DNA from 2 places in the Pseudomonas sp. UM16 genome. Region 1 is predicted to be linked to the other one. Evidence: predicted binding sites of a transcription regulator. Region 1 holds the regulator's gene; the other holds the start of a gene.
The links. The regulator FliA, encoded in region 1, starts transcription of late flagellar genes. The targets are predictions, from matches to a motif close to CTAAAGTTTNNNNNNNNNNNGCCGNTAA.

Region 1 (7,941 bases):
CGATGCGATGCCCGGTAAGCAAATGGCCATTGACGCCGACCTCAACGCCGGCTTGATCGATCAGGCTCAGGCCAAGGCGCGACGTTCCGAGGTGGCCCAGGAGGCTGAGTTCTACGGTTCGATGGACGGGGCCAGCAAGTTCGTGCGCGGTGACGCCATTGCCGGTCTGTTGATCCTGTTCATCAACCTGATTGGCGGCATGCTGGTCGGCATGTTCCAGCACGGCATGACCTTCGGCGATGCCGGTAAGGTCTATGCCCTGTTGACCATTGGTGACGGTTTGGTGGCGCAATTGCCATCTCTGCTGCTGTCCACTGCCGCGGCGATCATGGTAACCCGTGCCTCCGGCTCCGAAGACATGGGCAACCAGATCAATCGGCAGATGTTCGATTCGCCCAGGGCATTGGCGGTGTCGGCGGGCATAATGATCGTCATGGGCCTGGTGCCGGGTATGCCGCACTTCGCCTTCCTCAGCCTCGGTCTGCTCGCGGGTGGCGGTGCCTATCTGGTATGGCGTAAGCAGAATCAAGCCAAGCTCAAGGCTCAGGAGGAGGTGCAGCGCCAGCAGGATCTGTTGCCTTCACCGCAGCGTGCGATGGAAACCAAAGAGCTGGGCTGGGACGACGTTACGCCGATCGACATGATCGGTCTGGAGGTCGGTTACCGGCTGATTCCGCTGGTCGATCGCAACCAAGGTGGTCAGTTGCTGGCGCGGATCAAGGGAGTGCGCAAGAAGCTCTCTCAGGACCTGGGTTTTCTCATGCCCACCGTGCATATCCGTGACAACCTCGACCTGGCACCCAGTGCCTATCGCTTGACCCTGATGGGGGTGATCCTGGCCGAGGCCGAGATCTACCCGGATCGCGAACTGGCGATCAACCCCGGGCAAGTGTTTGGCACCCTCAACGGGATTGCTGCCCGCGACCCGGCCTTTGGTCTGGAGGCGGTGTGGATCGACGTCAACCAGCGCAGCCAGGCGCAGTCGCTCGGCTATACCGTGGTCGATGCCAGTACCGTGGTTGCCACCCACTTGAACCAGATCCTGCACAAGCACTGTCACGAGCTGATTGGCCATGAGGAAGTCCAGCAATTGCTCCAGGTGCTGGCCAAGGCCTCGCCCAAGCTTGCTGAAGAATTGGTGCCGGGCGTCATTTCCTTGTCGGGGCTGCTCAAGGTCCTGCAGGCATTGCTTGCCGAACAGGTGCCGGTGCGTGATATTCGCAGCATTGCCGAGGCTATCGCCAACAACGCCGGTAAGAGTCAAGATACCGCCGCGCTGGTGGCCGTGGTGCGCGTCGGATTGTGTCGCGCTATCGTCCAAAGCATTGTCGGCGTTGAGTCTGAGCTGCCTGTGATCACCCTTGAGCCAAGGTTGGAACAGATTTTGCTCAATAGTCTGCAAAGGGCCGGGCAAGGTCAGGAAGACGGTGTTCTTCTTGAGCCGAGCATGGCCGAAAAGCTTCAGCGTTCGTTGATCGAGGCCGCCCAGCGTCAAGAGATGCAAGGGCAGCCGGCGATTCTGCTGGTCGCAGGACCGGTGCGGGCAATGCTGTCGCGCTTCGGTCGCCTGGCTGTACCGAATTTGCATGTTTTGGCGTATCAGGAAATACCTGACAACAAGCAAGTTACCATCGTTGCCACAGTAGGCCCCAACGGCTGAGGTAGTGGGTTATGCAAGTTAAGCGTTTTTTCGCCGCCGATATGCGTCAGGCCATGAAGCTGGTTCGAGATGAGCTGGGGGCTGATGCCGCCATCATCGGCAACCGACGGATTGCTGGCGGTGTCGAGCTGACGGCGGCGCTGGACTACAAGCTGTCTGCCCTGGCGCCCCGGGTTCCGAATGTCGAGCTCGAAGATGAATTGCGCAAGACCCAGTCGCGCATCGTCACCGCCCAGGCCGAGCTCAGTAGTCGTAGCGAAAGCGAAGACGGCAACCGTCAGCTGTTTGCCGGTTTGCCACTGACCGCTTCTGAGCCGCTGGTCGAGGCGCACGTCGAAGCCCCCGTCGCTCCCGCACCGGCGGCTGCCGCGCCGGTCGATCCGCGACTGTTCGATGCCATGCGTTCGGAGCTTACCGGGCTGCGCGAACTGCTCGAAGTTCAGCTCGGCTCGTTGGCCTGGAGCCAGTTGCAGGGCAATCAACCGCAGAAGGCCAACCTTTGGCGGCGCCTGCAGCGTATTGGCCTGTCCGGCCCGCTGGCGCATGAACTGCTGGAGCAGATCAGCGGCATCGAAGAGCCGCGTCATGCCTGGCGCATGCTGTTGGCGCACCTGGCACGCAGAATTGATGTGCCGCAAGTCGAACCGATCGAGGAGGGCGGTGTCATTGCTATGGTCGGTCCGGCCGGCATGGGCAAGACCACTACCCTGGCCAAATTGGCGGCGCGTTACGTGCTCAAGTACGGCGCACAGAACCTGGCGTTGGTGAGCATGGACAGTTTCCGTATCGGTGCCCAGGAGCAGCTCAAGACCTTGGGGCGGATCCTCAATGTCTCGGTCACTCATGTAGATCCGGGTCAGTCCCTGGCTCAGGCCCTTGAGCCGTTGCTGCGCAAGCGTGTGGTGTTGATTGATACCGCTGGCTTGCAGGCCAGTGATCCAGCCCTGCGCATGCAACTGGAAACCCTTGCCGGACGTGGTATTGCGTCTAAAAATTATCTGGTACTGGCGACCACCAGCCAGAAACAGGTGCTCACCGCCGCCTATCACAGCTACAAGCGCTGTGGGTTGGCCGGGTGCATCCTGACCAAGCTTGATGAAACGGCCAGTCTCGGAGAAGTCCTGAGCCTGGCCATCAGTCACGAATTGCCTGTGGCCTATCTTACCGATGGGCCGCGCATTCCTGACGATCTGCACCTGCCGCGCCGCCACCAATTGGTCAGTCGCGCGGTCAGTGTGCAGATGCAGGACGAGCCCAGCGAAGAGGCGATGGCCGATATGTTCGCTGATCTCTACCACAGCCCCGGCAAGCGTGTCGGCTGAGGTGATTGTGAAGACGTTGCAAAGTATCTGCATGGATGGACTGCCAGGCATTTTTCAGGTGTTGAAAGCGCAGCCGGTCATGTGGCCTCGGTCTAAGCAAGACAAGGTAATGAACAAACATGGGTAGCATGCATCCCGTACAGGTGATCGCCGTAACTGGCGGCAAAGGTGGCGTCGGCAAGACCAATGTGTCGGTGAACCTGTCATTGGCGTTGGCAGAGCTTGGCCGTCGGGTCATGCTGCTGGACGCCGACCTGGGCCTGGCCAACGTCGACGTATTGCTCGGCCTGACGCCCAAGCGCACCCTGGCTGACGTCATCGAAGGCCGCTGCGAACTTCGTGATGTGCTGCTGCAGGGGCCCGGTGGGGTGCGCATTGTGCCTGCCGCCTCCGGCACGCAGAGCATGGTGCATCTGGCACCCGCGCAGCACGCTGGCCTGATTCAGGCTTTCAGCGAAATTGGCGACAACCTCGACGTCCTGGTGATCGATACCGCTGCGGGTATTGGTGACTCAGTAGTCAGTTTTGTCCGCGCCGCCCAGGAGGTGCTGTTGGTGGTGTGCGATGAGCCCACCTCGATCACCGACGCTTACGCGCTGATCAAACTGCTCAACCGCGATTACGGTATGAACCGCTTCCGGGTCCTGGCCAACATGGCACAGAGCCCTCAAGAGGGGCGCAACCTGTTCGCCAAGTTGACCAAGGTCACAGATCGCTTCCTTGACGTGGCCCTACAATACGTCGGCGCGGTGCCTTACGACGAATGCGTACGCAAGGCGGTGCAGAAGCAGCGAGCGGTCTATGAAGCCTTTCCGCGTTCCAAGTGCGCGCTGGCGTTCAAGGCCATTGCTCAGAAGGTCGATACCTGGCCGTTGCCTGCCAACCCGCGCGGTCATCTGGAGTTTTTTGTCGAGCGCCTGGTGCAACCGACGAGTGCAGGTCCGATGCTATGAACGCCAGCGGTTATCGGATGTACAGCAAGGCTTCGCGCGATGGCCAGTATGAATTGATCGAGCGCTACGCGCCGTTGGTCAAGCGTATTGCCTATCACTTGCTGGCACGATTGCCGGCCAGTGTGCAGGTGGAGGATCTGATCCAGGCCGGCATGATTGGTCTGCTCGAGGTTTCCAACAAGTATGACGCGAGCAAGGGTGCCAGTTTCGAGACCTACGCCGGTATCCGGATCCGCGGGGCAATGCTTGACGAAGTACGCAAAGGAGACTGGGCACCACGCTCGGTTCACCGCAATACCCGCATGGTCAGTGACGCGATTCGGGCAATTGAAGCAAAAACCGGCCGTGACGCTAAAGATCACGAGGTTGCTGCCGAACTCCAATTGAGTCTCGATGATTACTACGGGATTTTGAATGACACCCTGGGCAGCCGCCTGTTCAGTTTCGACGACCTGTTACAGGACGGCGAACATGAAGGCCTGCACGAGGATGGCGCCAGTGCCCAGCTCGAGCCTTCGCGCGACCTGGAAGACGAGCGCTTTCAGGCAGCTTTGGCCGATGCCATTGCCAACTTGCCCGAACGCGAGCGCCTGGTACTGGCGCTGTACTACGACGAAGAGCTGAACCTCAAGGAAATCGGTGAGGTGTTGGGTGTCAGCGAGTCGCGTGTCAGCCAGTTGCACAGCCAGTGCGCGGCGCGTTTGCGCAGCCGCCTGGGAGAATGGCGGGCGCGTTGAACGCAGGTTCAATGCAGTCGTGAAATGTAGTGCCCGAATTGATTGAATGCGCGTTCAGCGCTGAGCGCGTTAAAGACTGCTTGGAGGTCTAATTGAACAAAGACATGAAAATCCTCATCGTCGACGATTTTTCGACGATGCGGCGGATCATCAAGAACTTGCTGCGTGACCTGGGCTTCACCAATACCCAGGAAGCTGACGACGGCAACACCGCGCTGCCAATGCTCGAAAGCGGCCATTTCGACTTTCTCGTCACCGACTGGAACATGCCGGGCATGTCCGGCATCGATCTGTTGCGCAAAGTGCGTGCTGACGAGCGCCTCAAGCACCTGCCGGTGTTGATGGTGACGGCTGAAGCCAAGCGCGAGCAGATCATCGAAGCAGCCCAGGCCGGCGTCAACGGCTATGTGGTCAAGCCGTTCACCGCGCAAGTGCTGAAAGAAAAGATCGAGAAGATCTTCGAGCGCGTCAATAGCTAAGACACGCCACGGGGGCGCTATGGAGCAAACACATTCATCGTTGGACGGCTTCGAGTCGACACTGAAGAAGCATGCCCACGAACTGGTCGACAGTCTCGAGCGGGGCAAATTTGGCGACGCGGTGCAATTGATCCATCAGCTAAACCAGACCCGTGACCGTGGCCTGTACCAGGAAGTGGGTAAGCTCACGCGTGAGCTGCACAGTGCGATCGTCAGTTTTCAGATCGATCCGCAAATGCCTCAGGCCGAAGAGGTTTCACAGATCACTGACGCCACCGAACGCCTGTCCTATGTGGTCAAGCTGACGGAAGGGGCGGCCAACCGGACCATGGATCTGGTTGAAGCCAGCACGCCAGTGCTCAATGAGCTGAGTGACGAAGCTCAGGCATTGAGTGTCGACTGGCAGCGCTTCATGCGCCGCGAAGTGGCGGCGCCGGAGTTTCGTGAACTGGCCAAACGCGTCGACAGTTTTCTCACGCGCAGCGAGGAGGGCAACCGCAAGGTCGCCGGCCACCTCAATGATATTTTGCTGGCTCAGGACTATCAGGACCTGACCGGTCAGGTGATCAAACGTGTAACCGCACTGGTCACCGAAGTAGAAAGCAATCTGCTCAAGCTTGTGCTGATGGCCAGTCAGGTCGATCGTTTTGCCGGTATCGAACATGACCACCAACAGCTGCGCGCTGAAAAAGATCAAGAAAAACATCCAACTCGGGGTGAAGGTCCGCAGATTCATGCCGATAAGCGTGAAGACGTTGTGTCCGGTCAGGACGATGTCGACGATCTGCTGTCCAGTCTGGGTTTTTAGGGAGCACGTTTAATGAGCTTCGGCGCCGATGAAGAAATCCTTCAGGATTTTCTGGTAGAAGCCGGCGAGATTCTTGAGCAACTGTCCGAGCAACTGGTCGAGCTGGAAAGCCGTCCGGATGATGCCGATCTGCTCAATGCGATCTTTCGCGGTTTTCACACTGTAAAAGGGGGCGCCGGCTTCCTCCAGCTCAACGAGCTGGTGGAGTGCTGCCACATCGCCGAAAACGTCTTCGACATCCTGCGCAAGGGTGAGCGGCGCGTTGATGCCGAACTGATGGACGTGGTCCTGGAAGCGCTGGACACGGTCAACAGCATGTTTGGCCAGGTGCGCGAACGCAGTGACATCACCCCAGCCACGCCTGAGCTGCTGGCAGCCTTGGCGCGCCTGGCTGAGCCTGCGGCGGCGGTGCAGGCCCCCGCGCCTGAGCCGGCTCCGGAACCGGCGCCCGAGGCAGACATTACCGACACCGAATTCGAGCAGTTGCTTGACTCGCTCAATGCGGTCAAGGCCGAAGCTGAAGCGCAGGTGCAAGCGCCTGCCGAGGCCAGCGACGAAATCACTGATGCCGAGTTCGAGTCGCTGCTCGATCAGTTGCACGGAAAAGGTCAGTTTGCCCCTGATAGCGTCAGTGCGCCCGCGCCAGCGGCTACCACGGCGGCAGGTGCTGGCGACGAAATCACCGATGACGAGTTCGAGGCATTGCTCGATCAGTTGCATGGCAAGGGCAGCTTTGCTGTGGATGCCTTGCCGGCTGCCAGCGCGGTACAAGCGGCACCCGCTGCTTCAGGCGATCACATCTCTGAGCATGAATTCGAAGCGCTGCTTGATGAGCTGCACGGCAAGGGTAAATTCGCCCCGGACAGCGTAGCTACCGCCGCTCCAACTGCTCCAGCCGCTGCAGTTGCGGTCAAGCCCGCAGCAGCTCCGGCACCCGCGGCGGTCAAGCCTGCGGCGGCGCCGGTCAAGGCCGCAGCGCCCGCACCTGCGCGCCAAGCTGCTGCGGCGGCCGAAAAGCACCCGGCCAGCGAAACGGAAACCACCGTACGGGTCGATACCGCACGCCTTGATGAGATCATGAACATGGTCGGCGAGCTGGTGCTGGTGCGTAACCGCCTGGTCCGTCTGGGCCTGAACAGTGGCGATGAAGCCATGTCCAAGGCGGTGTCGAACCTCGACGTGGTCACCGCCGACCTGCAGACCGCGGTGATGAAAACCCGCATGCAGCCGATCAAAAAAGTCTTCGGGCGCTTCCCGCGCCTGGTTCGCGACCTGGCCCGGCAGCTGAAAAAAGAGATCAACCTGGAGCTGGTCGGTGAAGAAACCGACCTCGACAAGAACCTCGTTGAAGCCTTGGCCGACCCGTTGGTGCACTTGGTGCGCAACGCTGTCGACCACGGCATTGAAACGCCGGAAGAACGCGAAGCAACGGGCAAGTCCCGTAGCGGCAAAGTGGTGCTTTCGGCCGAGCAGGAGGGTGATCACATCCTGCTGTCGATTTCTGATGATGGTAAGGGTATGGACGCCGATGTCCTGCGCGCCATCGCGGTCAAACGCGGGGTGATGGACAAGGACGCTGCCGACCGTCTGAGCGAAAGTGAATGCTACAACCTGATCTTTGCCCCAGGGTTCTCGACCAAAACCGAGATCTCCGACGTCTCCGGGCGTGGTGTGGGCATGGATGTGGTGAAAACCAAGATTTCCCAGCTCAATGGCTCGATCAATATCTATTCGACCAAGGGCCTGGGCTCGAAGATTGTCATCAAGGTGCCGTTGACCCTGGCGATCATGCCGACGCTGATGGTCATGCTCGGCAATCAGGCGTTTGCCTTCCCGCTGGTCAACGTCAACGAGATTTTCCACCTGGACCTGTCGCGCACCAATGTCGTCGACGGTCAGGAGGTGGTCATCGTTCGCGACAAAGCCTTGCCGCTGTTCTACCTCAAACGCTGGCTGGTCAGTTCCGCCGCTCATGAAGAGCA
Region 2 (7,941 bases), on a different contig from region 1:
TACTTGGGCCGATCAAACAGTCTGGGTAAGCCAGGCTTGGGTTTGCGCTTCATCGAGCGCAGCGGGATGACGGGTTGCATTCGATGTTGGTCGCAGTAGCGGCGTAGCGCTTCGGCGTCGTAGCCCTTGTCGGCAAGCAACCATTTACAGCGTTTACGCGGGCGGCCACGTTGGCTCGATGGAATGCTGACCTCGTCCAACAGGGGTTGGGCGTAGCTGATGTCACTGGCTTGACCGCCAGAGAGGAGGAAGCGCAACGGTGTCCCGTTGGCGTCGCAGAGCATGTGGACTTTGGTAGTCAGGCCACCGCGACTGCATTTTACGAAAATTGACAACTACTAAAACAGTCAGTTGCGCACACTTTTCCAGCACTTAGTTTACGACTTCTGGAAACACGCTTGAATGCTCCCATGTCAAAACAACCGCAGGGTTTGCCCCATGAAAAATCTCGAAGAACGCGCCCCCAGCTACGAAGATCACCTGAAATTAATTAGCCCCTCTAAGAAAGCTAAAAACCCCGAGAGCCTTCTGTATGCACACACGGGGAATTATTATCCAACCCGCAGCTTCAATCAAAGAGTCTCCATACGTTTTATTGAATTGACGGGACCTGATACGGCCATCATCACGATCCGCACAGGAAATGAGTTTTACTCCACTACCGTCAGCCGCGACGCAGCCTACGCCAACTCCGAAACCCATGACATCATCGTGGAAAATGGTCAATTTCGATATATCACGGAGAAAATTGTATCTGATACGAACAAACCCGTAGAGCTGATAACGTATGAAATTCCATCTGACATTCTGGAAAGTGGGGAAAATCATCCGATTGCACTTTACGCCCCCAAAAATACCGTGATTAGAATTACGGGAACATTGGACACCGTCAAGTACAGAACACTCCACCATTTAGAAGACGGCACATCAAAATTCGTCATAAGAACTATCGGCAACAAAGTATTTGAGCACAGCATTGACACCCGTGACTTTGGAACATTGGCACTACCAGGCGACTTCGTTGTTTATGAAAACACGGGCTACGTTAGCCTGGTCACCATGCGTACAATGCCTTTTGACAATTATATTCGCGAAGAAACTGCCCCCATCGTACTCTCTGAGGAATCTTGAGTTAGCGTTTTGCTGCCGTGGGTGGTGCCCTTCACTCACGGCAGCACGGTCCTATGGGCAAGCTGTGAGCCAATGATTTAGAGTGCTGTTCTGCTTCATTCACAGGACAGTGTCATGACAGAGCAAAGCCAGCAATTCGCCAGCGACAACTACTCAGGCATCTGCCCTGAAGCCTGGGCCGCCATGGAAAAAGCCAACCACGGCCATGACCGCTCCTATGGCGATGACCAGTGGACCGCCCGCGCCGCCGAGTACTTTCGCAAACTGTTCGAAACCGACTGCGAAGTATTTTTCGCCTTCAACGGCACCGCCGCCAACTCACTGGCACTTTCGTCCTTGTGCCAGAGCTACCACAGCGTGATCTGCTCAGAGACCGCCCACGTCGAGACCGACGAGTGCGGCGCGCCAGAGTTTTTCTCCAACGGTTCTAAACTACTTACCGCCCGCAGCGTTGCGGGGAAGCTGACTCCCGAGTCGATCCGCGAAGTCGCTCTTAAGCGCCAGGACATCCACTATCCCAAACCACGGGTGGTGACCATCACCCAGGCCACCGAAGTCGGCACCGTCTACCGCCCCGACGAACTCAAGGCAATCAGCGCCACCTGCAAAGAACTGGGCCTGAACCTACATATGGACGGTGCCCGCTTCAGCAACGCCTGTGCCTCTCTTGGCTGCACGCCTGCCGAATTGACCTGGAAGGCAGGCGTTGATGTTCTGTGCTTTGGCGGAACCAAGAATGGCATGGCGGTGGGTGAAGCGATCCTGTTCTTCAACCGCAAGCTGGCCGAAGATTTCGACTACCGCTGCAAACAGGCCGGACAGCTGGCTTCGAAGATGCGCTTTTTGTCTGCCCCTTGGGTCGGGCTACTGGAAAACGACGCCTGGCTCAAATACGGCCACCACGCCAACCGTTGCGCGACCTTGCTCAGCGAGTTGGTCAGTGACGTGCCGGGGGTCGAGCTAATGTTCCCGGTGCAAGCCAACGGCGTGTTCCTGCAGATGTCGGAACCGGCTCTGGAAGCCTTGCGCAACAAGGGCTGGCGCTTTTACACCTTCATTGGCAGCGGTGGAGCGCGGTTTATGTGTTCGTGGGACACCGACGAGGCGCGAGTGCGAGAGCTGGCGGCGGATATCCGCGAGGCCATGGGCGCCTGAAAACCTCATCGCCGGCATTGCCGGCGATGAGGTTCAGATTGCTCTAGAGCCTGAACCCACCCATCTGCCGCGCCAGGTCATCGGCCAATCCGCGCAACGCCTGGCACTCCTCCCGACAGCCCTGCACATCCGCCGCGGTCGCCCGTGCCAGGTCGGAAATCCCCTGCACAGTACGATTGATCTCCTCGGTCACCGCCGACTGTTCCTCGGTCGCGGTGGCCACCTGATGGTTCATGTCGCTGATGTGCTCGACCTGATCGGTGATGGTGCTCAGTGACGCACCGGTCTGCTGACTGGACTGCACACCCGTTCCCGTCGCTGCCTGTCCGGCCTGCATCGACGCAACCGCACTGCCGGCGCCCTGCTTAAGGCGCAGGATCATCTGCTGCACTTCATCGGTCGAAACCTGAGTACGCCGGGCCAGCGTACGTACTTCGTCAGCAACCACAGCAAAACCGCGGCCCATCTCCCCGGCACGCGCCGCTTCAATCGCCGCGTTGAGTGCCAGCAGGTTGGTCTGCTCAGAAATGCTACGGATCACCGCCAGTACTTCATCGATTGAAGCGACTTCGCTGGCCAACTCGCCCACCGCATTGGCGGCCTGGCCTATTTCACCGGACATGCCTTCAATATGCGCAATCGAGCGCCGCACCACTTCGCGGGCCTCAAGCGCTTCAGTGCGAGCCGTTTCCGAAGCCTGTGCTGCGTTGCCAGCATTCTGGGCGATGTCTTGCACGGTCAGGCCCATCTCATGCACCGCGGTGGCGACCATTTCGGTCATTTCCTGTTGACGCCCGGAACGCTCGGCGGTGTTCTCCACTACCTGGGTCACTTGCGTGACCGAGCTGTGCAAGCGCTCTGTGGTACGCAGCACTTCGCCGATCAAGTCGCGCTGGCTGTTGAGGAAACGGTTGAAGCCGCGCGCCAGGTCGCCCAGTTCATCGGCACGGGCTTCATCCAGACGCTGGGTCAGGTCACCGCCACCCTTACCAATCGCCATCAACGCCGCCGTTACTCGACGAATTGGCCGGACAATGCCTCGGGCCAATAGTACAACTAGCAACAGCGACACCAGCGCCACGGCAGCACCGATCAAGCTGGTTAACCCTACGGTCTCGCGGACCGGGGCGTAGATTTGCGCCTCCGGCACTTCAGCGACCAGGGTCCAGTTCAGGTCACGCAGCGGCAGGCTCAAGGCCAGGTACTCTTCGCCATCGCGCTCGAATCGGCTGCTACTCACGCCCTTTTCGTGGTTCAACAGCACCGTTGCCGCCGTTTCGCCGATTTGCTCGGCGAGCTTTCGCTTGCCACTGAATTGTTGCTCTGGATGCACCTGGATCAAGCCGTCGTTACGCACCAGGAAAACCCGGCCACGCTCACCAAAGCTGAAGTTGTGAATCAGTTCCGACAACTCGGTCATGCGCAAGCCAAGCCCGGCAATGCCCACCAACTTCCCGGCCTTTTCCACCCGGTAATCGATAAACAGTGCCAGCTCTCCGGTACTGCCATCGGTGTCGATGTTGAGCAAACGCGGATTGCCACTGTCGATAAAGCCGTAAAACCACTTGTCAGCTGGGTTGCTGCGACTCAAGGTACGGTCCAGGCCTTTTTCGTTGTAGTAGTGGTTGCTTTCGGTGGCCGCAAACAGCGCGGTGAACGCCTGATTCTTCTGCCGCAAGGCCTCGAGGTACTCGATAAACTGCGGCGCCTGGGCTGGATCTTCGCCCGCTGCCAGCCAGTCGCGCAGCAAGGTATTGTTGGCGATATCCGAAGCGGCGGTGAGCGGACGGCTCAACATCCGTTCGATGTCGTTACGAATCGCCTCAATGCTCGCCGGTAAAGCAGTGTCGACCAGGTAACGTTCGGTCAGGCGATTGACCGCCACCGAGTAGATCGCCACGACGATAAGAATGCTCACCAACAGGGCTGCGCCCATGCTTGCGATCAGTTGCCACTGGATACTGCGCCGCCAGAACTGCATGAACCTTCCCCTGAGCAAATAAGCCTTGTGCTGCAATAGCCAGGCCAATTGTATACAGATGAAAATACAATAACTCCATTGACCCACGACAATGCCACTCACTGCCGAACAGGCAGTGAGCAAGCAAAAGGAAGTAGAACGGTTTAGCGGGAGCCTATCAGCTGTTGCCGATGGTCCGGGCAATGACATCGACCGTGGCGCTGACTTGCTCTTGGTAACGGTCGAGGGCCTGCTGGTGCTGCTGTTGCAGATCAATCTGCTGCGAGCACAGGTTGAGGGCTGCCAGAACCAGCAGCTTGTCACCGATCAGGGTCGGGTATTTGCGCTTGGTCTCGGCCAGCGACGCATTGAGCATCTGCACGGCCTGCGCCAGGGCCTGCTCCTGGCCTTCGGGGGCCTTGATCGAATAGTCACTGCCAAGGATCGACACGACATTGATCGGCTGTGCTGAAGTTCTCATGCGTTGACGGTACCGCCACTGGCGCGCTCAACCAGAGCCTGAATGCGTGCGGCAGTAGCGCCGTGCTTTTCTTCTTGCTCCATCAACGACAGCTGCAGGCTCTCGTTTTCATCTTTGGCTTGAGCCAATTCAACGCTGATCTGCTCGTTGCGCTCGCTCAACTCCTGATTTTTTTGTACCAGGTCGATGACGAGTTGTTCCAATTGACTAAGGGATGTTTCCAACATGATTGCCTTCTCGGGATTTTCAGGGGGCGCACACGATAAAGAAAAGTCCGCGTGCTCGCCAGGGATATCGGGTTAGACGCTTCGGCCTGGTGCAGATTGACCCACTGATAGCGGTCCGGTTCCCCCTTCAGGTGCCCGCCTGTCAGGAAAGTCGATAGCTGACTTCGCCGTTTCATTTCCCCGCGCCTCAAGTCTGCTTCAGGTCGACCGATATACGAGGAGGAAACCCCGACTTTGTCGCACGGATCGCGCGCCTTTTCCCTTTCCGGAAGACTCACTATGTCCCTACGCAATATGAATATTGCCCCGCGCGCGCTCCTGGGCTTTTTCTTGATTGGCGCGCTGATGCTCGGCCTGGGCCTGTTCGCCCTCAACCAAATGGGCAAAATTCGCCAGGCCGGCGTATTTATTGAAACCTCCTCGATGCCCAGCATCACCAACGTCGATAAGCTCACCCAACTGACCCTGCGTTTGCGCACATTGTCCTATCGCCTATTGCTCAATCGGGAAGACGACACTGTACAAAACACGCTCAAACTGTTCGACCAGCGCAATCAGCAAATAGATGAAACACGAAAGGCCTATGAACCGCTGATCACATCTGCTCCAGAGCGTGCCGCTTACAACGACTATGTGCAGTTGCTCAACCAGTACCGGCAACTGGAAAGCCGCATGCGCCAAGCCTCGCAAAGCAATGACCTGGAGACGCTACGCAGCCTGGTCAACCGTGATGTGCTCGACAACTCCGAGAAAATCAACGGTGTTATGGATCAGTTGGTTAGCATCAACACCGAACAAACCCGGCAGATCAACCAGACCGCTGCCGAGCAGTATTCCGACGCTGTCACGCTGGTTATCAGCTTACTGTTGACCGCCACGGCGCTGACCCTGATTTGTGCCCTGTTGCTGACCCGCAGCATCGTCAAACCGATCAGTGAAGCACTGCAGGTCGCTGAGCGAATTGCCGAAGGCGACCTCACCCGCAGCATTGAAACCCAAGGCCAAGATGAGGCTGCACGCCTGTTGCAAGCCATGGCCAAGATGCAGAACAAACTGCGCGACACCCTGCAATTGATTGCAGGCTCCGCCACCCAGCTGGCTTCTGCCGCCGAAGAACTGAACAGCGTCACCGACGAAAGCGCTCGTGGCCTGCAACAGCAGAACAATGAAATCGAGCAGGCCGCCACTGCGGTTACCGAGATGACCAGCGCCGTTGAAGAAGTAGCGCGCAATGCTGTGAGCACTTCCGAAGCGTCCAAGGAAGCTACCCGTTCGGCAGGCGACGGCCGCGATCTGGTTCTGGAAACAGTCAATGCTATTGAGCGTATGAGCGTTGACGTACAGGGCACCGCCAAGCTGATCGGTAACCTGGCGGAAGAGTCGCGGGATATCGGCAAGGTGCTGGACGTGATTCGCGGCTTGGCTGACCAGACCAACCTGCTGGCCCTCAACGCCGCCATCGAAGCAGCACGTGCCGGTGAAGCTGGCCGTGGCTTTGCCGTGGTGGCTGATGAGGTACGTGCCCTGGCCCATCGCACCCAACAGTCCACCAGCGAAATCGAACGGATGGTCGGTAGCATTCAAGGCGGCACCGAACAGGCAGTCAACTCGATGCGCAACAGTACCGAACGCGCCGAATCGACCCTCAACATCGCTCGCGGCGCAGGCCTTGCACTGGACACCATCACCGGCGCGGTCACCGAAATCAATGAACGCAACCTGGTGATCGCCAGTGCCGCCGAAGAACAGGCCCAGGTGGCCCGTGAAGTGGACCGTAACCTGGTTAACATCAATGATCTGTCGGTGCAGTCGGCCACTGGCGCAAACCAGACCAGTGCGGCGAGCGCCGAGCTGTCGCGCCTGGCGGTAGACCTCAGTGGACTGGTGGCACGCTTCAGCGTTTGATCAATATTCGATGCGCACGTCGCCTTTGGGCACGCTGCAGCACGACAGGATATAGCCTTCGGCGACGTCATCATCGGTGATGCCGCCGTTGTGCTCCATCTCCACCTCACCACCGAGCTTGAGCACCTTGCAGGTGCCACAGATGCCCATACCGCAGGCTTTGGGAATCATCAGGCCAAGCTTGGCTGCCGCCGCGTGCACAGTTTCGCCCGGCGCCACGCGGATACTCTTGCCGGCAGCGGTGAACTCCACCTGATGCAGGTCGGCATTGTCCACTTCCGGCGCGTCAGCGGCTTGCTCGGCGAGCTCCACGGCGTCGGCCTTGACCTCGGCCGGAGTCGCACCAAACGACTCCTCGTGATAGCGGCTCATGTCATAGCCGCTGCCTTCCAGCAGGCGCTTGACCGCGTGCATGTACGGTGTCGGGCCGCAGCAGAATATTTCCCGCTCCATGTAGTCCGGGGCGATCAACTCCATCAGCTTTTGATTGAGATAGCCACGGTAGCCTGCCCAAGGCTCGCCCAGACCATGCTTTTCACAAATGATATGCAAACTGAAGTTGTCGATCCGCGACGCCATGTGCTCCAGCTCGCGGTGATAGATGATGTCTTTCGGTGAGCGTGCGCTGTGCACGAAAACCATATCGACATTGGCGTTAGTGTCATAGAACCAACGAGCCATGGACATTACCGGAGTGATTCCGACACCACCACTGAGGTAGAGCACTTTGGGGCTGGGGAAGTCGATGGCGTTGAACAACCCGACCGGCCCGTGCACTGCCAGTTCCTGGCCTTCGTGCAGGGTGTCGTGCAGCCAGTTGGAAACTTTGCCACCCGGTACCCGCTTGATCGTCACCGAGAAGCTGTAAGGCACCGAAGGCGAACTGGAAATGGTGTACGAGCGCATGATCGGCTGGCCTTCGATCTCCAGCTCCAGGGTCACGAACTGGCCTGGTTTGAAGAAGAACATGATTGGCTGGTCGGCCATGAAACAGAAAGTGCGCACATCCCAGGTTTCCTGGATCACCTTGACGCAACGGACGATGTGACGGCCGTTGGCCCAGGTCTGGGTGCTGACCGGAT

Region 2: a site for FliA is predicted at 5,141-5,168, ahead of ACQRAX_RS07625 (methyl-accepting chemotaxis protein). Genes of this name have one in related genera too.

What each region holds. Positions count from the first base shown of each region.
Region 1 covers NZ_JBNPJT010000002.1:270,003-277,943, reverse strand. Annotated here, with positions in the region: gene flhA (flagellar biosynthesis protein FlhA) at 1-1,660, shown strand, start outside; gene flhF (flagellar biosynthesis protein FlhF) at 1,672-2,982, shown strand; gene fleN (flagellar synthesis regulator FleN) at 3,102-3,935, shown strand; gene fliA (RNA polymerase sigma factor FliA) at 3,932-4,672, shown strand; gene ACQRAX_RS03320 (chemotaxis response regulator CheY) at 4,777-5,151, shown strand; gene ACQRAX_RS03315 (protein phosphatase CheZ) at 5,171-5,959, shown strand; gene ACQRAX_RS03310 (chemotaxis protein CheA) at 5,972-7,941, shown strand, end outside.
Region 2 covers NZ_JBNPJT010000005.1:153,251-161,191, forward strand. Annotated here, with positions in the region: partial or broken gene ACQRAX_RS07590 (IS5 family transposase) at 1-314, opposite strand, end outside; gene ACQRAX_RS07595 (hypothetical protein) at 439-1,131, shown strand; gene ACQRAX_RS07600 (low specificity L-threonine aldolase) at 1,246-2,286, shown strand; gene ACQRAX_RS07605 (methyl-accepting chemotaxis protein) at 2,330-3,067, opposite strand; partial or broken gene ACQRAX_RS07610 (HAMP domain-containing protein) at 3,194-4,456, opposite strand; gene ACQRAX_RS07615 (cell division protein ZapA) at 4,425-4,727, opposite strand; gene ACQRAX_RS07620 (hypothetical protein) at 4,724-4,954, opposite strand; gene ACQRAX_RS07625 (methyl-accepting chemotaxis protein) at 5,234-6,859, shown strand; gene gbcB (glycine-betaine demethylase subunit GbcB) at 6,860-7,941, opposite strand, start outside.